3 regions of the Cupriavidus sp. UME77 genome follow, and region 1 is predicted to be linked to each of the others. Evidence: predicted binding sites of a transcription regulator. Region 1 holds the regulator's gene; each other region holds the start of a gene.
The links. The regulator FNR, encoded in region 1, switches genes on or off when oxygen is low (the NO sensors DNR and NnrR bind a similar motif). The targets are predictions, from matches to a motif close to TTGATNNNNATCAA.

Region 1 (7,059 bases):
TTCGGTGTCGGGTGCGTTCTCGAGCTGGCGGGTCTGGATGGTGGTCCTGACCCAGCTGTTCTTCTATGGCATGCCCTGGCTGCAGTGGAATGGCCGCCAGGCCATGTTGTTCGATCTCGGCGCGCGCAAGTTCTATATATTCGGCCTGGTGCTGTGGCCCCAGGACGTGATCTACCTTGCCGTGCTGCTGGTGATCTCCGCGGTGTCGCTGTTTCTCTTCACGGCGATCGCGGGGCGGCTGTTCTGCGGCTACGCTTGTCCGCAGACGGTGTACACCGAGATCTTCATGTGGATCGAGCGGCATGTGGAAGGCGACCGCTTTGCCCGCATCCGCCTGGACGGCGACCCCTGGAGCGTACGCAAGCTGCGCCTGAAGGCCACCAAGCACACGCTCTGGATCGTGATCGCGCTATGGACGGGCTTTACCTTCGTCGGCTACTTCTCGCCCATTCGCACGCTCGGCGCGCAGGTGCTGAGCCTCTCGCTGGGTCCGTGGCAGACGTTCTGGATGCTGTTTTACTCGTTTGCCACCTGGGGCAACGCCGGCTTCATGCGCGAGCAGGTCTGCAAGTACATGTGCCCGTATGCGCGCTTCCAGAGCGTGATGGTGGATCGCGACACCTATGTGGTCACCTATGACGTGGGCCGCGGCGAGCCGCGCGGCAGCCGCTCGCGCAAGGCGGACCACAAGGCCGCCGGGCTGGGCTCGTGCGTGAATTGCAGCATCTGCGTGCAGGTCTGTCCTACTGGCATCGATATCCGCGATGGCCTGCAGTACGACTGCATTGGCTGCGGCGCCTGTATCGACGCCTGCAACCAGGTCATGGACAAGATGGCTTACCCGCGCGGGCTGATCCGCTATACGTCCGAGAACGCCATGCGCAGCGCGCTCTCCGAGAGCGTGGCGCGCAAGCGCCTGGTGCGGCCACGCACGGTGATCTACTCGGTGATCTGGCTGGCGCTGGTCGCCGGCTTCATGGCCTCGCTGGCCATGCGTACGCCGCTCAAGGTCGATATCATCCGCGACCGCGGCGCGCTGGGGCGGGAAGTGGAAGGGCGCTGGATCGAGAACGTGTATCGGCTGCAACTGATCAACACGACAGAGGCGCCAATGCGCGTCGCCGTCAGCGCGGGCAGCGATGAGCTCAAGGGCCTGGCCGTGGAATATGATCACGCTGCCGGCAACCTGGAGCCCACGTCCAATCGCCTGATTCCCATCCGGGTGCGCGTGCCGATCGAGTCCGCGGCGCAGGGCACGCACAAGATCGAGGTCACGGTGACCGCGGTGCCCGACGAGGGCGCGGGGGCGCATGGCGCGGAGATTCGACAGAGCACCAGCTTTATCGTGCCGCGCAATCTATGAGGCGGCGGGGGACGCTGGATACACCAATCCGTACGCTACATACGCGATCTAGAACTAGAGGAGGCCAGATGACGCAGCAAAGCAATCCCTGGTGGAAGGAGCCATGGCCGTGGCTGCTGATGAGTGGGCCGTTCGTTGCCATGGTGGCCTGCGGGGTCACGATCTGGCTGGCCATGACCCACCCGGATCCGCCCATTGAGGAAGGGGTCGCTCGCCACGGCCTGGTGGTCGAGAAGGCGGGCAGCGCGCGCCAGGCAGCGCCGGTCGCGGCGCAAGCGAGGTGATCATGAGACTACGCTGGCTGATGTGGGTGCTGTGGCCCGCTTTCCTGGTCGCCGGGCTGACGACCGCGCTGGTATTCTCCATGGTCGATCCCGGTGACCTGCGCTTCTTCGGCCAGCCGGTCGAGGCATCGCGGGAGGCGGTCTACACCGTGGGCTTCCTGATCGCGTGGGTGCTGTGCTCGCTGTCGAGCGGCTTGACGCTGTACACCATGCCCACGCGGCTGGCGGACACGGACGAGCTGGAGTGATTGTGATGCGCGCCTTGCCGGTTCAGGCCAGCAGGCGCGGCATCGCGGCGATCCGCCGCGGGCGAGGGCGGCGCGCGACGAGCGCGTCAGCAGGACTTGTTGACGATCTGCTTGATCCCCACCATGTCGACCAGCTTGACGTGGCGCTGGCGAATCTGGATCAGGCCGGCTTCCGCAAAGCGCGAGAACAGGCGGCTGACAGTTTCGAGCTTGAGCCCCAGGTAGCTGCCGATTTCCTCGCGGCTCATGCGCAGCACAAATTCGGAGGCCGAATAGCCGCGCGCGGACAAGCGCTCGGACAGGTTGATCAGGAAAGCGGCAAGCCGCTCCTCGGCGCGCATCGATCCGAGCGTGATCAACATGACCTGGTCCTGCGAGATCTCCTTGCTCATCAGGCGCATGAACTGATGCTGCAGGGAAGGCAGGACGTTGGACAGCGTCTGGAGATCGCCAAAGCGCACCACGCAGACTTCGGTATCTTCCAGCGCGGTGGCGTCCGACGCGTGCTGCATCTCGCCAAGGCCGTCGAGGCCGACGACTTCGCCGGGAAGGTGGAAGCCCGTGATCTGCGAGCGGCCGTCTTCCATTGTCAGGTGGGTCTTGAGCGTGCCGAAGCGGATCGCGTAGACGGCGGTGAGAGGGTCGCCGAGGCGGTACAGGGTTTCGCCCTTGCGTACGCGCACCCGGTCCTGGACCAGCGTATCCATCTTTTCGAGGTCCTGCTGCGACATGCCGACGGGCAGGCAGAGCTGGCCGAGCGAGCAAGTGGAGCAGCGGGGCGACATCTCGGTAATGGGAATGGTGGTGAGCAATTGGGGCCTGTCGGTTTAGCGCAGTCAATCAAGCGCGATGTGGCAGGCGCATTGAGTTGAGAGCTTGACGTTGAGAGTCGTCGGTTGGAAGCGCTATCCACATCGGCCTGGCGCGCGGGTCTTGCGGCAGTGCGCTATCTGTGCAGCGCGGCTTGCCGTGCCCGTCGTCATGTTTTGCGAGCGCGCTGATGTACGCGGGCGCCAAGCTTCATGTTGATAGCGCCTCTTGGAGCTGCGGGGGCGCGTTCTCCGCATTTTACCGCGCCGGACGTTGCGATTGTGTGATTGGGAGGAGAAGTTGACCATAGGCGTGCTTATCAGCGTATTTACCCTGGCTTTGCTGGGCGGCGTGCACTGCGCCGCCATGTGCGGCGGGATCGCGCTGGCGGCGGAGCAGGGCGGCGTTGCGCGCGTGCCTGCCACGGTGCTCCGGCGTCCCGGCCATTGGTTGCTGGAACTGCTTGTCATGCATGCCGGGCGGCTGAGCATGTATGCGGTGCTGGGAGGCTTGCTGGGCGCCCTTGGCGCTGGCGTCTGGAAGGCACAGTACCTGCCGCTGCAGCGCTGGTTGTTCGGGATCGGCAGTGTGATGCTGGCATTGTCGGGCTTGTGGATGTTGCGCGGGCGCACCACGGGTACGGGTTGGCTGGAGCGGCTCGCCGCCCGGGGCGCGGGTGGATTGCTGCGCGGCCTTGGCGCTATCGGGGCGCGCTTGCCAGCTGTGGCTCGGGCGCATGGGCAGGGCCGCTTGCTGCGCCGCTACGGCATGGGGCTAGCCTGGGGGCTGGTCCCGTGCGGCATGGTGTACGGTGCTCTTGCCATGGCGTTGCTGGCCGGCAATGCCCCGTCGGGCGCGCTGGTGATGGCCGTGTTTGGCCTGGGCACCCTGCCGAACCTGCTGGTGATCTCGGGCCTGTCCGGCTATCTCAGGCAGCTTTCGCGGCGCCCGGCGTTGCGCGCTGGCGCTGGCCTTGCGGTGGTGGCCTTTGGCTTGGCCGGGGTGGCGCGCGCGCTGCTTTTACCTGAGACGCTTGCCGCGCATGGATTCTGCCTGGTCTTCTGAAGCGCTGTTTCGTGGTGTATCTGTCACTTCCTCGCTGAGGTAGCTGTGCGAATCGGTTGCAGGTTTGCCAGGGAATGCCATACAATCGCAAGAACAGCGATATCGCGCAGCGTATTTCATCGTGGCATCGTCAGGTAGCATCCGCTGCTCAGGGATGCATGCCAGGAACACCCAGGCAGGCATCAGCGCCAGGGACCGTTCCCCATCCGCCGTCCGGTTCAAAAGATTCGGTTCAAAAGACCAGCCACGGCAGGGCGGGGTGAAATAGGCCAGCAGGCCCGATATCCGTATTTTCTTGCACCCGGTGCGTTCGATGATAAACGCCGCGCCGGACAGGTCCGCCACATCAGGGGGAAGGCGCGACGCAAGGGCTCCGTCGACTGGCAGTTAAAGCCGGTGGCCGGGCGATCTCCTGCCGGTCAGGTCCGGCACCCGATGCAATAAAAGAAGGCGCACGGCTGGCATGCATCAAGCATGCGGTTGGCTGCGCGGCCAGATGGCGGTGGCAATCCCTACCGCTGAACCCGCAATCTCCAGTGCGCCCGGGATCAACCGGGGCGCAGGTGCAAAGACAGGCTGCACGCAATCAACATGAATACCCAAGAGGCGAAGATCGTCCTCGAGACCGCGCTGATCTGCGCGCAGGAACCCTTGCGCGTCAATGACTTGCGCCGGCTGTTTGCCGACGACGTCGGTGCCGACACCATTCGCGTGCTGCTGGAAGAGCTGCGCCGCGACTGGGAGCAACGCGGCGTGGAACTCGTGGCACTGGCCAGTGGCTGGCGTTTCCAGAGCCGCCCTGTCATGCGCGAGTACCTGGATCGGCTGAATCCAGAAAAGCCGCCCAAGTACTCCCGCGCCGTGATGGAGACGCTGGCGATCATCGCCTACCGGCAACCGGTCACGCGGGGCGATATCGAGGAAATCCGCGGTGTCGCGGTCAGCACCGAAGTCGTGAAGAAGCTCGAGGACCGCAGCTGGATCGAGGTGATCGGCCACCGTGACGTGCCCGGGCGGCCTGCGCTTTATGCCACCACCAAGAACTTCCTTGATGACCTCGGCCTGCGCACGCTCGATGAATTGCCGCCGCTGGAAGACATCCAGGCCCAGGCGCAGGTCGCAATGCTGAATCAGGAGCCGATCGACTTCGAGGCGCTGGGCACGGTGCCGGCGGATAGCGACGAAGAGGCATTCGCGGAACCTGGCGATGATCAGGCCGGCGCTGCCGCGCTGGTTGTGGCGGATGCCGGGGAGGGTGAATCGACCCCTTCAGGCGTGGTTGCCCCCGACGGTCTAGCGGCCGGCGCCACGGACGGCATTGCCGATTTGGTGGATGCGTTTGAAAGGAAGGAGGCCTTGGCGCAAGTAGAGGCTGGGTTCACACCCACGCCCGAGGCCGAGGCGGAAGTGCCGGCTACGCCCGAGCCAGACGGTAAGCCAGGGAGCGAGCCGGTGGTCGCCGAGCCCGCCGGCACGCGGTCCGGCGACGCAGCCGAGGAGCAAGCCGTCGAAGACGGTGAAACAAATGAGCAAACGGACACGCCCGCCAACGGTTACCACGTACAAGTGGCCTCCGGCGAGCAGGCGTCCGAAGTCCCGGGGGCGTCCACGACGAATCCGGCGCACCCCAGCGAGCACGACGAGCACGACCAGCGCGTGTCCAACTGAACACCATGCAACATCCGAATGTGAATACCTTGTCCGATTCTGATCAAGACGTCCGCCAGGCGGATACGCCGGCCGGCGATGCCGGCAATGGCACCGATGGCGCGCCGCGCCGCAAGGGCCTGCGCCGTGGCTTGCGCAATCTGGTGGCCACGCGCCGCCAGGCCGCGCAGGACCGCGATGGCGACCGTGCCGCGGACGGCGGGGCGGCAATCCCTGCGAGCAGCCCCGATGCGGGTGCCGCGCAGGACGCGCGTGGCGACGGCGCAAGGAAGGGGCGTACGCGTGGCAAGCGCAAGCCCGCGGAAGGCGAGGCTGTGCAGGCAGGCGAGCAGCAGGGCGAGCGCCCGGCGCCGCGAGGCCGCCGCAACTTCAGCGGTGACGCTGCCGAAGGTGTAAGCGAAGCCGCGGGCGAGCGCCAGCGCGATGGCGCTCGCACCAACCCGAATGGGAGCGGCGCCCGCAAGCGCAAGCCGCAGCAAGGCCAGCAGCCGCAAGGCGCGGCCCGCCGCGGCGGCGCCGAAGGGCAGCAAGGCGGCCCGCGCCAGCAAGGCAAGGGCGGCAAGGGCAAGGGCGGGGCGCAGCGCCCGGCCGCGGGTGTGCCCGAGAAGGCGCCCGCCGCCGCTGCGAGCGGTGAGGACCTGTTCCGCTTTGTCATTTCCGGTCAGTATGACCAGGAAGAGTCGAGCGGTCCGCAGGCCCGGGTCAAGCCGGTGCGCGAACTGTCCGCAGACGACGATGCGCCAAAGCTGCACAAGGTGCTCGCCGAAGGTGGGCTGGGCTCACGCCGGGAAATGGAAGAGCTGATTCTTCAGGGCCGGGTTTCGGTCAATGGCCTGCCTGCCCACATCGGCCAGCGCATCCTGCCGGCCGACCAGGTCCGGGTCAACGGCAAGCTGATCCACCGCCGTGTGTCGTCCAAGCCGCCGCGCGTGCTGCTGTATCACAAGCCGTCCGGCGAGATCGTCAGCCAGTCGGATCCGGAAGGCCGCCCGACCGTGTTCGACAGCCTGCCGCGCATCAAGGCAGGGAAGTGGGTGGCCGTGGGCCGCCTCGACTTCAACACCGAGGGTTTGCTGATCTTTACCTCCTCGGGCGATATCGCCAACAAGTTCATGCATCCGCGCTACGGTGTGGAGCGCGAATATGCGGTCCGCACACTGGGTGAACTGGCTGAGGCCGATCGCCAGCGCCTGCTGCATGGCATCAAGCTCGAAGATGGGGAGGCTAATTTCCTGCGCATCGCGGACGGTGGTGGCGAAGGCATCAACCACTGGTACCACGTGGCGCTGACCGAAGGCCGCAACCGCGAAGTGCGCCGCATGTTCGAGGCCGTCGGGCTGACCGTGTCGCGCCTGATTCGTACCCGTTACGGCCAGTTCCTGCTGCCGCGCGGCCTGAAGCGCGGCCGCTGGCAAGAACTCGCGGCGGACGACGTGCGCGCGCTGATGGCATCCATCGGCCTGAAGGCGCCGTCCAAGGGGGATAGCGGTCCCCGCGGCGGCAGTAAGGTGGGTGGGCGCCAGCAGCGCACCGAGGCAGCCATTGCCGGCATGCCGATGCCGACCGGCATGGACGGCCTGCCGCGCGTCAATCGCGGCAACGGCCCGCGCGGCAGCGGCGC
Region 2 (7,059 bases), on a different contig from region 1:
GGCGTAGACGCGGCCATCGAGGCGCTGGGTACGCAAGGAACCTTCGAGGCCGCGTTGCGCGTGCTCAAGCCGGGCGGCACGCTGTCAAGCCTGGGCGTTTACTCGAACGACCTGCGCATTCCGAAGGATGCTTTCCATAGCGGCCTTGGCGATCATCGTATCCTGACGGCGCTGTGCCCCGGTGGCAAGGAACGGATGCGCCGCCTGATGCAGGTCATTCAGAGCGACAGGTTGAATCTCGGACCGCTCGTCACGCATCGGTTCAAGCTCGATCAGATCGAGTCGGCGTACGAGCTGTTCGCTAACCAGCGCGATGGTGTGCTGAAGGTCGCCATCACACCTTGAACAGGTTGCGCCGCCGCAATCCTACGCCACCAATGCGCCGACTGCCGCACGCGGTAGGTGCGGTGCGCGCGGGCTCGAGTCGCAACGCGCTCCTAGCCCTCCAGCACGTAGCTCCCGGGTGCGTCTGCGAGCGCGCCTTGCGCCGCGTCGCGCGCGGGGACCCGGCCAGTGGAGTGCGACGCCAGCCAGCCCTGCCAGCAGGGCCACCAGGATCCCTCATGCCGTTGCGCAGTCGAGAGGTAGCGTGCGGGGCTGCCATAGGTGGCCTGCGCCGCGCGCGTTTCCACCCGGTATCGGCGGCCGGGATGCGAAGGGTCGGCCACGATGCCAGCATTGTGGCCGCCTGAGGTCAGCAGGAACGTCAACGGCGCCGACGTCAGCAGATGCAGCTTGTAGACCGAGCGCCAGGGCGAGACATGGTCATGCTCCGTGCCTACCGCGAAGATCGGCATGCCAATGTCCGACAGGGCGACGGGACGCCCGTCCACGCAATAGCGTCCTTCTGCCAGGTCGTTGTTGAGGAACAGCTTGTGCAGGCACTCCGAATGCATGCGAAAGGGCAGGCGGGTGACGTCCCGGTTCCATGACACCAGATCGTTCGGGCGCAACCGCTTGCCGAGCAGGTACTCGCTCATCATGCGGGACCAGACGAGGTCGCGCGAATGCAGCATCTGGAAGGCGGCTGCCATCTGGGGACCGTCCAGGTAACCTTGCTGGCGCATCATCGCGTCCAGCGTGGACAAGGCGCTGCTGTCGATAAACAGGCCGAGTTCTCCTGGCTCGGTGAAATCTGTCTCGCTGGCGAACAAGGTCAGGCTTTGCAGTGGCAAGCCACTGTCGTCGCGGCTAAGCGCCGCCGCGCAGATCGACAGCAGCGTGCCGCCCAGGCAATAGCCGGCGGCGTGGATGCGCGTACCGGGGCAGCGTTCCTGCACCGCGCGCAAGGCAGCCCGCACGCCGAGGCGCTGGTAATCGTCAAGCCCGAGGTCGCGCGCTTCGGCACCCGGGTTCTTCCACGAGATCATGAAGACCGTGTGGCCTTGCCCGACCAGGAAGCGCACCATCGAGTCACGCGGCTGCAAGTCCAGGATGTAGTACTTCATGATCCAGGAGGGCACGATCAGCACTGGCTCCCGCCATACCTCGGCGCTGGCCGGCGCGTACTGGATCAGCTCGATCAGGGCATTGCGGAACACCACCTTGCCGGGCGTAATGGCGACGTCCCCTCCAACCTTGAAGGTGGGCGGGCGGCGCAGCTTTGGGTCGCGCGTCAGGTCCGCCATCACGTCCTGCATATCGTGCAGCCAGTGCCGGGTCCCGTTGACGAAATTGCCGCCGGCGCTGGCTGCCGTGGCCTGCAGGACCACGGGATTCAGCCACCAGGCATTGCCGGGCGAACAGGTATCGAGCATCTGCCGCGCGCAGAACGACACGATCCGCTCATGGTGCCGGGATACGCCACGCAGCCCGTGCGTCAACGACGCCCATAGCGCCTCGTTGTTGTGAAAGGCATCGCGCCAGAAGCGAAAAGGCCACTGCGACCAGGCGGGGTCGGCGAAGCGCAGGTCGGACGGCGGGGCCGTTGCGCCGGGCGCTGGTTGCGCAGTGGCCGGACCCGGCAACATGCCGCCGGTCGCGGCAATCATTGCACTCATCCACTCCCCCAGGGACGTGTCGACCTTGCCAGGGGAGACGGCCAGGTGCAACGCCCAGTCCAGTCCGGCCAGCCAGAACGAGGCAAGCGACATGCCTTGCGTCGCGCAGGCCAGCGCGGAGCGCACTTGCTCGTCGAGCTGGTCCGGTGCAGCCTCGATGGGAGCACAGCCACACTCCGCCTCGGGCGCAGCGGCAGGTTCACGGGTTGGCATAGGTGCGTTCATTGCATGTGCTGCCCGCCATTGATGGCGATATTGGCGCCGGTGACAAATGCTGCGTCATCGGAGCACAGGAAGGGAATCAGCGCCGCGACCTCTTCCGGGCGCCCAAGCCTGCCGACAGGGGCCACGGGCGCAGGCCGGCCGGATCAGTCGGGGTTTCCGCCCGAGGCCGGGCAGGTCCTGACGCCGAGCAGGCTGTAGAGGGGGCAGTTGCGCACGAGCCCTGTCAGGAGCGGGATCACGCCGATCCATCCCCACACGCCGATCGTGCCGGTGACGGCAAGGCCGATCAGGGCCAAGCCGACAACGATCCTGAGCGTGCGGTCAACCGTACCGATATTGATTTGCACAGCATCCTCCTTTCGATAGCCCGTTAAATGCAGGTGCAGCGTTGCCGGGTTCGTTTCGCGATCCGGCTGCTGCACAAGCCCAATATAGCCAGATGGCTGCCGGTGGCCTTGATCTATGGCAACTTTGACGCGTACTAGCACTAGCACTGGAGTGCACGCAGCTCCGGCGTCACCGGCCACGCCGCAGGCGAGATTGATCTGCGTCAAAGGCCATCAAGCGCCCGATACTAGACTGAGTACACGGCACCAGCATGCCTTGATGCCCCCTGCGCAGCACACGGTCAAGAAAGCAAGAACATGGTGCCCGGTATCCTCAAACTCGCGTACAAGCTGCTGGTCAACGACCGGGCCAAGTTCACCGGATTGCTGGTCGGGATCACATTCGCGGTGTTCCTGATGATCGAGATGACCTCGCTGTTCGCCGGCGTGCTCAATCGATCGTCGTCGACCGTGTACAACATCGGCGCGAGCATCTGGGTCATGGACCCGGCGGTCAATACCGTGGCCAATACCATCGGCATGCCGGACTACGTGCTCGATGCCGTGCGCAGTATCGAGGGCGTCAAGTTTGCGGTGCCGCTCTACTCGGGCGGCGCGCTGGTACGTCTGCGCAGCGGCACCTACCAGCCAGTGACCGTGGTTGGCATTGATGACGCCAGCCTGTTCGGGCGCCCTGACGTGCTCAATGGCAGGATCGAGGACATCTACGCCGAGAACGCCTTCCTGGTCGTCAAGGATGCCGAATTCGACAAGCTGGAGAACCCGGCGGTGGGCACCGAATTCGAGATCAACGATAACCGCGGCGTCATCGTCGGGATTGCACAGGTCTCCACCACGGGCCTGTTTGGTGTGCCCACGCTCTACACGACCTACCAGCGCGCCATCCAGTACCTGCCGACCACGCGCTACACGATTTCCTACATTCTCGTGGAGCCCAAGTCCATGGCGGACGTCACGCGGATTCAGCAGGAGGTGCAACGGCTGGGCTACCGCGCGCTCACCAAGGCGCAGTTCATCCAGCGCATCTCGGATTTCTACAAATACAAGACTGGGCTCGGCACCAATATCCTGCTGATGACCGTGATCAGCTTTATCGTCGGCCTGTCGATCTCCGGGCAGACGTTCTACACCTTTATCCTCGAGAACCTGGAGAAGTTCGGCGCACTCAAGGCCATCGGCGCCAAGGGGCACGAACTGGTAGCGATGATCGTGTTCCAGGCGGCTTTCACCGCGCTGACCGGCTACGGCCTGGGCATTGGGCTGTGCGCCATCCTGATCAGCCTGGCGCGGCTGCGTATCCCCGACTACGCCGCCATGATCACGTTCTATAACCTGGGCCTCGCACTGGTGATGGTGATCGTGATCGCTGCCGTGTCCGGTTATATCGGCGTGCGCAAGGTGCTGCGCATCGAACCCTTCGACATCTTCCGGGGGTAAGCATGCCGCGCGTTGCCATTGCCGCAAAGGCGCTGGAAAAATGGTTCGGCCAAGGGGAGGCCCGGACCAATGCGCTCAGGCAGGTCACCTTCGAGGCGTACTTCGGCGAGATCCTGTTTATCGTAGGCCCATCCGGCAGCGGCAAGACCACGCTGCTGAGCGTGATCTCCGGCATCCTGCGCCCGGACGGTGGCGAGGTGGTGATCGACGGCACCAGTATCTGGCAGATGGACAACGATGCGCTGGCGGCGTTCCGCCTCGCCAGGATCGGCTTCGTGTTCCAGGACTTCCACCTGTTTGGGCGCCTGACCACGCTGGAAAACGTGGCGATCCCGCTGATTCTCAAGGGCCGCGACTGGAACGATGCGCTGAACGAAGCCAAGCGCTACCTGGAGATCGTCGGGCTGGCCAACCGCGCCCAGTTGCCGCCGATCAAGCTCAGCGGCGGCGAGCAGCAGCGCGTGGCCATCGCCCGTGCCATTGTCAGCCAGCCCGACATCCTGATTCTCGACGAGCCCACGGCCTCGCTGGACGGCGACACCGGCCACGCCATCATGGAGTTCGTCAAGGTGCATATCCTCAACGACAAGCGCTGCATCGTGATCGTCACCCACGATGCCCGCATCTTCGACATGGCCACCCGCATCCTCGATATGGAAGATGGCAAGCTCAAGGGTATCGAGCGGGGAGAGGCACGATGAAGAACAAGCTGTTGTTCATCCTCTCAGCGCTGGGCGCCCTGATCGGCGTGGTGGCGGCCATTCTCTATGCTCAGCAGCGGCCGCCGCTGCCGCCGGTGTTCCAGCCAGCGGCCAATCCGTACAAGAACGGTATCTACGCCAATGGCATCATCGAGAGCTACCAGGACAACGGCGCCAATATCAACCTGTATCCCGAAGTCGCGGGAACGGTAGTCCGTATTCCGGTGCGCGAGGGGCAGGAGGTGGGGCGGGGCGCGGACTTGCTGGTGATCGAGGATTCCGTGCAGCGCGCGCTGGCCGCGCAGCAACAGGCGCAGGCGGAGGCTGCCGAGGCCCAGCTCGCGCAGCTCAGGGCGCAGCCGCGCAAGGAAACGCTGGAGGTGGCGCGCGCGCAGGCCGAGGCGAGTTCCGCCAGCCTGAAGACGGTGCAGGACCAGCTCGACAAGCTGCAGCGGTCCTATGCGCTCAACGCCCGCTCCGTCAGCCAGGACGCCATGGACAACGCCGCCAATGCGGTGCGCGTGGCGCGCGGCAACCTCGACGTGGCGCGCCGCCAGCTGGAGCTGACGCGCGCCGGCGCCTGGGTCTATGACATCCGCAATCAGGAACGGCAGGTCGATGCGTTGCGTAAGGCCGCGGCTGCCTCCACGGCATTGCTCGGCAAGTACGTGATCCGCGCGCCGGTGGACGGCGTGGTGATGTCGGTCAATACGGCGGTGGGCGCCTATGTGTCCTCGCAAGGCACCTACGGCACCTATACGCAGGCCAATACCCCTGTGATCGTGATGGGCAGCGCACCAGGCACGCTGGCGGTGCGCGTGTATGTCGACGAGATCCTGCTGCAGCGCCTGCCGAGCGCAAAATCCGGGCAGGCGCTGCAGGGAAGGATGTTTGTGCGCGGCACCAACACCAGCATCCCGCTGGAGTTCGTGCGCACGCAGCCTTACGTCACGCCAAAGATCCAGCTGTCCGACCAACGTACCGAGCGCGTGGACGTGCGCGTGCTGCCCCTGCTGTTCAGGTTCAGCCCGCCGCAGAACCTCACTGTCTATCCGGGCCAACTGGTCGATGTCTACCTGGGTGGCGCCTCATGAAGCGCCATGCGCTGCCCGGGTTCGCGCTAGTCCTTGCCTTGCTGGGCGGCTGCGCCGTGGGCCCGGACTTCGTCCGCCCCGAGCCGGCGGTGCCGGCCAGCTACACGCGCGATGCAGACGCGGTGCGCACGGCGCCCGGTGACGGGATCTCGCAAATTTTCATGGAAGGGGCCACGTTGCCGGCGGACTGGTGGCGCATGTTCGGCAGCGCCGCGCTGGACGGCGCCATGATCCGGGCTCTGGCGGGCAACCCCACACTGCAGGCGGCGCAGGCCAACCTGCGGCAGAGCGAGGCTGCCATGCGCGCCGGTGCCGGCGTGTTCTACCCGCAGCTGGACGCCGCAGCCGGGGCCACCCGGCAGTCGGCATCGCCGGTCCGCATCGGCCAGGCCGTCCCGGGCACCGTCTTCAACTTGTTCTCGCTGAGCGCGACGGTCAGCTATACGCTCGACCTGTTCGGCCTGAACCGGCGCACGGTCGAGGCGCTGTCCGCCCAGGTCGACCTGCAGCGGCAGACGCTCGGCGCCGCCTACCTGGCGCTGACGGGCAATCTGGTCAACACCGTGGTCGCACAGGCCGGCTACGCGGCGCAGATCCAGTCCACCACCGAGCTGGCGGCCCTGGTGCGCGAACAGGTGGAGATCACGCGCGCGCAGGTGCAGGCCGGCACGACAGCACACGCCAGCGAACTGAGCCTGGCGGTGCAGCTTGCCGCGCTGGAGGCGACGTTGCCTGCGCTGCGGCAAAAGCTGGAGCAGGCCGATCATCTGGAGGCGACCCTGTCTGGCCAGTACCCTGCCGAGGGCGAACCGCTTGCCGTGACGCTGGAGACCCTGCGCTTGCCGGCGGACATTCCCCGGCTGCTGCCGGCGGAACTGGTCCGGCGCCGTCCCGACGTGCTGCTGGCCGAAGCGCAGCTGCACGTCGCCAGCGCCGAGGTAGGCGTGGCCACCGCCGCCATGTTTCCCGCCATCACCCTGAGTGCTGGCTATGGCCGCGAGAGCTTGCAGCTCGGGACGCTGTTTGGCGGTGGCAGTGCAGTCTGGAGCCTGGGGGCGGGCCTCACAGCGCCGTTGTTCCATGGCGGCGAACTGTACTACCGGCGGCGAGCTGCCCTGGCGCAGATGGAAGCGGCGCAGGCTGGCTACCGTCAAGTGGTGCTGGCCGCATTCGGGCAGGTGGCAGACGCGTTGCGGGCCCTGGAGCACGATGGTGAGCTGGTCGAGGCCACGCGCTATGGGCGGGATCTCGCGCA
Region 3 (7,059 bases), on a different contig from region 1:
TCATCGGCGTGTCAAACCAGGGTGGCGGCTTCCCCTTCCTCGAGCAGCTGGGCGACGAGTTCGATAACACGGGATTTGTTGGCATCGACAATTTGCGTGCTTTCGTGGCCCTGTCGGACGACGAGTTGAACATACGCTTCATCAGCGAAGAGCTGATTACCTGGCTCAAGTCCTAAGTCGCGGCAAGGCGGCTACGGCCGCCGGCGATGCAAGAAGACCTCGACGAGACGTTGGCAAAGTCAGCGGAACCCGTCTGGAGCTGGTGGCAGTGTTACGCCATGATTCGACCTTGTGCGCTCCGGCGCATGTGACAAATACCACCTGGTCGGCACCATGGCCACTTTCAATTTTAAATCAATCGCTTAGCGTGTCGCCCAGGCGCCGGGTGCCAGCGACGAAAACCAAGTTCAAGCCGGGGCCAGCCTGAGGCGACCCCGAGGGCCCCGTCCTGCCGTTGCAGGCGCAGGCACCTGGTCAAGCGGGTCCCTGTTACATCGAGTCGCCGCCAGCTTCTCTCACACCTGTCCGCGATTGCGCGAAGCCACAGCCACAGTGGTCGGCGAGTCGGCAAGCGGTACGAATCGTCGTGTCGGGCCGTCGAGGGCATCAATGCTACCCTCCTCGATGTCGTAAACCCATCCGTGCAGACTCATGCGCCCCTGTTCGAGCGCAAGTGCCACAGACGGATGGGTGCGTAGATTGGCCAATTGCGCGATCACGTTTTCTCTGACGAGACCGTCGAGCTTAGCGCGAGGGGTATCGAACTGATGCGCCGCGTTGATTGCTTTTGCAGCATCCGCGTGACGCAACCAGCTCGCGACTGCCGGCAGGTGATCAAGACAAGTGCAACGCGAGATCGCGCCCATCGCGCCACAGTCGGAGTGCCCGCAGATCACGATGTCCTGCACGCCCAGGACCGCGACCGCATACTCGACGGTGGCCGAAACGCCACCAGGTTCCGGACCGTAGGACGGCACGATGTTTCCGGCATTGCGAATGACGAACAGTTCTCCCGGCTCACGCTGGGTGAGGAGCTCGGGCACGACGCGACTGTCCGAGCAGGTGACGAACAGCGCCTTGGGATTCTGTGTCGTTGCGAGTTGCTTGAAAAGCTCGATTCGTTGAGGATAGACGTCGCGCTGAAAGCGCAGAAAGCCGTCGATGATGTCACGCATGGCGTCCTCCAGATTGGTTACGTGATACAGGCACGACCGTTCGATATTTTGTCATGCCGGTGCGCAGCGATTATCGCCGATGTGACTGGCCACCAACAATATGGGACGTGAGAACTCATGAATGAGAGCACTTGCCAGGAGCGCGGCCGACACAGGTTCGCGCAAGTCAAGGCCTACCATATCGCAATCTTGACGATGTGCCTTCTATTCCATGTGTCAGTCGCGCGGGCGGCGGACAATGCTGCAAGCTTGCATGACCGATACGAGAGTTCAGTACAACAACTCAACCACAGTCCGTTCCAACGCAGGCTGTACCTGGAATCGATCGAGTCGGCCTCTATGCTTAAAGGCGAGATCTACAGCGTGTTGGATCACCCGTTCGCGGTAGTCGATGGGGCGCTGCATAGTGGCCCTGAGGCGCCGGCCAACTGGTGTGATGTGCTGATATTGCACCTTAACATCAAGTACTGCCATGCTGCGATCGGAGGAAACGGAACCATACTTGAGGTGAACCTAGGCAAGAAAGTCGAGCAAAAGCTTGTGGACACCTACCGCTTGCAATTCAATTACCGAGCGATACCCAGCCCCACTACGGAGTACTTCCGGGTAGAGCTTAGGGCTGACAACGGGCCGCTAAGTACCAAGGACTACCTGATTGTGCTCGAGGCGGTACCCGTTGAAGGGAATCGGACTTTCTTGCATCTCACCTATTCCTATAGCTACGGACTGGCCGGGCGCGTTGCAATGAGCACCTATCTGGCTACCATCGGTAGCGGCAAGGTAGGCTTCACAGCTATCGGCAAGGTGGCTTCCGCTGGAAACAGCAAATATGTGGGAGGTATCCGCGGCTTGATAGAGCGCAATACCATGCGCTACTACTTGGCCATCGACGCGTACCTGAGTGCGCTGTCAAGTCCGCCGGGAAAGCAGCTCGAGCAACGCCTGACCAGCTGGTTCAATGCCACGGAGCAATATCCCCGGCAACTGCATGAAATTGAGCGCCCGGCGTATATGCAGATGAAATTCAAAGAGTATCAACGTCAGCAGGCCGCAGGATGACAGACGCATCCTCATGTTGCCACGTCAGCGATCACGAGACGCAAGATCAGGTGCGAGGAACGCACCACTTCCCTGGAGGTAGCGGCGGGTGTACCGGTTTTACCTAGCCAGGGAAGCTGCGGTGTGGGCTTAGTTTTTCTGCGCGTCGGCAGGCGTACTGGACATTTCCTGCTTCATTTTCGCGTCGTTCGCCTTCTTCTCAACGCTCTTGTCCTGCTTGGCGGACTTCACGCTCTGGTTGTATTCGGTCTTCGCGGCCTTCTTCTTGGCTTTGTATTGGTCCGATGCTTGCTTGTTGGCATCGCGGCGCTGGACCAGCGGATCCTTCGGTGGCTCGATCTGTGTCATGCCGGAAGGTACCGCAGCATTGCTGCGATCAGGAGGGGCCCCAGGCGCCTGGGCAAAGGTAGCTGCGCATAGCAGGCCTGCCGCCAGTGCCGTAGTAACCCGCAAGGTGCGAATCCGCTCGTTCTTGGTCATGTTTTTCCTCACCGATGAGGGTTCGAATCTGTGTTGGTTGACTTCGCGGGAAGCGAAGGCTGAACTGCACCACGCCGATGGCAGCGTTTCTTGCGCATTTCGCTGATGGTGGACTCCGCGACCGTGGGGCATAGGCGCCAATTCGCCCCGAACCGCACGGCGGTTGAGGTACGGCCGAGTCAGCGTACCGACCAATGCCTTTTCCCGATGGCTTCGAGAACGTGGCGACCCTGGTCAGTGAGATGCAGACGGCATCGATTAGGGGATAGCTGCTCTAATCGGACGAGTTGCCGCTTCACTAACGCGTGGAGATCATCGGGGTTCAACTCGTGAGGCCCCTGAGAGTCCAGGATAAGCATTAGTGCTGCATATTCATGAGGACTTAACATCATCGTCTCCAGCGACGGGGCGGAGCTTGTATGAAAAAGCGCGCTCTTGATGAAGGGTTTTGCAGGCGCGTTGTCCGTGCTGCTGTTCTGGCGATCTATTGAGCGCACCGCAGCTAGATGGTGAGTTGGCGGAGCCTGTTCGCTGCGCCATGGGGTTCAGGCACTCTCCGCTGGATCGCTACGCATCGCAATCTTGGATACATTCGCTTACAGAGGTGCGTCATATTCTCAGGAGGCTACCGAAATCGGCACCAGTGCAGAAGGTGCAGAAGGTATCGGGCTTGACCTGAGTCAATAGCCACGTCCAAGCGCTTCCTAGACTGGATTCAGGTTCCCAAACCCAAACCGCACAGGAATGCTATGGAATATGCCAGCATCATGGTCCACCTGGACACCAGCCCACGCGCGCTGGACCGGCTTGAAATCGCTGCCCGGCTCGCCGTGGCCCGCCATGCCCGGCTGATCGGGCTGTTTGCCGGCTTTATGCCGGACGTCGCCTGGTTTTACCTGATGGAGGGCGCCGCGGCCTATATCGACGAGGACCGCCAGCGGCGCAGCGAGGCGCGCGAGGAGGTGCACCGGCGCTTCCTGGTGGCAACGCAGGACCTGGGGATCGAAACCGAGTGGCGGGCAGTGGATGGCGATCCGTTGATGATGGCGCTGCGCGAAGTGCGCGAGGCCGACCTTGTCGTTGCCGGGCAATACGATCCGGGCGACCCGGACAGCTTTGTGGCGACCCAGTTCCTGGAAACCCTCATCCTCGACGGCGGCAGGCCGGTCCTTGTCATTCCATTCGCCGGGCAGTTCGCCGCACCCGGCGCACGTGTCATGGTGGCTTGGAACGGCGGACGCGAGGCCACGCGCGCCTTGCACGACGCCATGCCCCTGATCTGCGGCGGGCAGGCCAAGGTGCTTTGCGCGCAAGGTACTGGCGCGCGGCCCGATGCGAGCCTGCCGGGCCATGCCATGGCTGCGCTGGCAAGCCATGGCGTCCAAGCAGAGCTCGAACACTGCCAGGAAGGATCGGACATCGCCATCGGCGAAACCTTGCTCTCGCGCGCGGCGGATTTTGGCGCCGATGTGGTGGTGATGGGCGCCTACGGGCGCGGCCGCCTGCGCGAGTTGGTACTGGGTGGCGTCACCAGGGCTTTGCTGGACACCATGACGGTGCCGGTCCTGATGTCACACTAGTCACATTAACTGCCCGCATAGCGCCGCCGCGATATCCGCGCCCGCGCGCACCATCGCTGCGGCTGGCTCTGTGCATCGCCGGAAGTGAGATTGACGCGCATCAAGCTAACCGCCAGCCACCCACCTATATTGAAGCTTGAAGCGGAACCAGGGTTCAGCGCGCCACGCCGCAGGCGCTTCGTGCCAACGGCCCATCACTTGATCTGGCGCAAGCGGCCTGCCCGATGTCATCGCATCATGGATGTGGATCCACCTTGCCGCGCCCGGGAGTCAACGATGTCCGATTTAACGAAAGAGCAGCTCTCCAGCCTCGTCACCTTGCTGGACAGCAGAGAGCAGAGAATCCGTGGCCAGATGGACGCCGCAGCCGTTTCCCGTACCGTGTCCGCCGAGCGCGAACCGAGCGACGACGCGGATCTCGCCGAGCATGACACCGAGGAGCGCATGGACGATGCCGTGGCGGAACACTACCGCATGGAACTTGCCGACATAGCGGTGGCACGAAAGCGGATCACCGGGCTCAGCTACGGCGTGTGCCTGGACTGCGGCGAGCCCATTCCTTATCCGCGGCTGCAAGCGTATCCCACGGCCAAACGCTGCACCCCGTGCCAGCGCAAGCACGAGCACATGTTCGGGGCGCCGAGCGGCATGCGATGAGCATGCGCGGGCGTTCCCGTGGGCGGGCTCGCCAGGTGAGTCCGCGAAACAGCAGGCAGGCCGCGTGGGCGCTGCCCGATACGATTTCAGGAGCCAGACATGAAAGTCCGTGAGCGTTCGAGCCAGGTCAGGCCGGCCCGTTGGGACCGGCTTCCCCAGGATCCCATCCACGATGCCTACAAGCAGCCGGAGAAGGCGCCTGCCATCGCTTCCTGTCCCGCTTGCCACGCGGTCTACCTGAAAGGACGTTGGCAATGGCGGGCCGTGCCGCCCGGCGCCAAGGCGCTGATGTGCCCGGCCTGCCACCGCATTGCCGACCATGTGCCCGCGGCGCAGTTGACGCTGGATGGGGCGTTCCAGCAGGAGCACCGGGATGAGATGCTCGGGCTAGTGCGGCACCGGGAAGCCCTGATGAGAGAGAGTCATCCCATGGAGCGCATCATGGAGACGCTGGTTCAGGAGGACCGCATCACCATCACGACCACGGGCTTTCACCTGGCACGCGATATCGGCTCTGCCGTGCATCATGCGTATCGGGGCAAGCTGGAAATCGACTATCCCGACGCCGATGAGACCCTGTATGTTCATTGGTACCGCGCTTGAGGGCCGCAAGCCCGCTCGGTGGCTAGCCAGAGCCCCTTGCCGGTAAGAGGCAAGAGGTAATGTCATGACTTTCCAGGACAGGAACGAGGCCGCCGAGCGGCTGGCCGAAGCGCTCGCCGGGTACGGCGACGCCCATCCCCTTGTGCTGGCCATTCCACGGGGCGGCGTGCCGATGGGCAAGATACTCGCCGAGCGGCTCGGCGGCGAACTGGACGTGGTCCTGGTCAGGAAGCTAGGGGCGCCATTCGACCGCGAGATGGCGGTCGGCGCGGTCGATGAAAGCGGCTGGGTCTACGTGACGCCCTACGCGGCACGAGTTGGCGCCGACTCCAGCTATCTCAACCAGGAGCGCAACGAACAGCTTGCATTACTGCGCCGCCGCCGGAAGCAATACACGCCGGGGCGCTCCGCGCGTGCGCTGGAAGGGCGCACGGTGATCGTGGTGGACGATGGGCTTGCCACGGGTGCCACCATGATTGCCGCATTGCATGCCTTGCGGCAGCAGCATCCTGCCCGGCTGGTGTGTGCTGTGCCCGTGGCCGCGCCGGCTTCGCTCGCCGAGGTGCGGCGTTACGCGGATGAGGTGGTCTGCCTGCGGTCGCCGGCCAATTTTTCCGCCGTCGGTGAGCATTACCGGGAGTTTCCGCAGGTTGAGGATGAGGAAGTGGTGGCTTGCCTGGAGGGGGATTCGGGGCAGCACGGGGAGGGACGTTTGGCGGGAAGGGAGTAGGGGGGCGTTCTTGGAGTCGGTGTTTTTGATCTTTGATCTTTTCGGCCAATGCGATGTCATGGCCCATCGCCTGAGTCCGACCCCGTCAGCAAGAGGCGGAGTTCCACGCCGTCGCTCGCAGGCTGGCCAGTGCGCAGAACGTGGATACCGCTGCTTTCGGCGAGCCTGAGCATCGCCCTGTTGGTTGCCAGCGTGGTGCCGACCAGCTCCCGCGTGCCGCGTGCGCGGCAGTAGGCCACCATTTTGCCCAGCAGCAGGCTGCCGATGCCCTGGCGCTTGCAATCGGATCGCACCGCTACGGCGAACTCGGCGCGCAGGTTGTCGGGGTCGGCCACGGCCCGCACTTCGCCCAGGATGGCCGGCTGCCCGCCGGTCGCCGCTCCGACGGCGACGAATGCCATCTCGCGGGCGTAATCGATCTGGGTCATGCGTGCGAGCTGGCTGTGCGGCGGTTGGCGGATCATGCAGAAGAAGCGCATGCGGATATCCTCTGGGGTCATGGCCGCAAAGAAGGCCTGGTAGGCGGGTTCGTCTTCGGGATGCACCGGGCGCAATCGCAACGGTGCACCGTGCCACGCCACGGTCTCCTCCAGTTCCTTGGGATAGGGGCGGATGGCAAGGCGGGCTGCGCCTGGCTGCGTAGCCGTCGCCACGCCGATGCGCGTGTCCAGGGCCAGCACGCCCGCGCTGTCGGCCAGCAGCGGATTGATATCGAGTTCGGTGATTTCCGGCAGGTCGCATAGCAGTTGCGACAGCTGGATCAGGACCTGGTACA

Region 2: A9975_RS03710 (DUF2892 domain-containing protein) is a predicted target of FNR. The motif match lies at 2,766-2,779, and genes of this name have one in related genera.
Region 3: A9975_RS03665 (universal stress protein) is a predicted target of FNR. The motif match lies at 3,385-3,398, and genes of this name have one in related genera.

The regions. Positions count from the first base shown of each region.
Region 1 is NZ_LZZU01000060.1:26,900-33,958, reverse strand. It holds gene ccoG (cytochrome c oxidase accessory protein CcoG) at 1-1,363, shown strand, start outside; gene A9975_RS23885 (hypothetical protein) at 1,432-1,647, shown strand; gene A9975_RS23880 (hypothetical protein) at 1,650-1,895, shown strand; gene fnr (fumarate/nitrate reduction transcriptional regulator Fnr) at 1,982-2,707, opposite strand; gene A9975_RS23870 (sulfite exporter TauE/SafE family protein) at 3,006-3,770, shown strand; gene scpB (SMC-Scp complex subunit ScpB) at 4,362-5,438, shown strand; gene rluB (23S rRNA pseudouridine(2605) synthase RluB) at 5,444-7,059, shown strand, end outside.
Region 2 is NZ_LZZU01000007.1:120,601-127,659, forward strand. It holds partial or broken gene A9975_RS03695 (zinc-binding dehydrogenase) at 1-345, shown strand, start outside; gene A9975_RS03700 (alpha/beta hydrolase) at 438-2,213, opposite strand; partial or broken gene A9975_RS03705 (SDR family oxidoreductase) at 2,222-2,353, opposite strand; gene A9975_RS03710 (DUF2892 domain-containing protein) at 2,369-2,572, opposite strand; gene A9975_RS03715 (ABC transporter permease) at 2,873-4,009, shown strand; gene A9975_RS03720 (ABC transporter ATP-binding protein) at 4,012-4,710, shown strand; gene A9975_RS03725 (HlyD family secretion protein) at 4,707-5,804, shown strand; gene A9975_RS03730 (efflux transporter outer membrane subunit) at 5,801-7,059, shown strand, end outside.
Region 3 is NZ_LZZU01000007.1:110,426-117,484, forward strand. It holds gene A9975_RS03645 (VWA domain-containing protein) at 1-176, shown strand, start outside; gene A9975_RS03650 (carbonic anhydrase) at 516-1,175, opposite strand; gene A9975_RS03655 (hypothetical protein) at 1,293-2,234, shown strand; gene A9975_RS03660 (hypothetical protein) at 2,364-2,714, opposite strand; gene A9975_RS03665 (universal stress protein) at 3,464-4,294, shown strand; gene A9975_RS03670 (TraR/DksA family transcriptional regulator) at 4,571-4,951, shown strand; gene A9975_RS03675 (BCAM0308 family protein) at 5,051-5,554, shown strand; gene A9975_RS03680 (phosphoribosyltransferase) at 5,619-6,284, shown strand; gene A9975_RS03685 (bifunctional acetate--CoA ligase family protein/GNAT family N-acetyltransferase) at 6,341-7,059, opposite strand, start outside.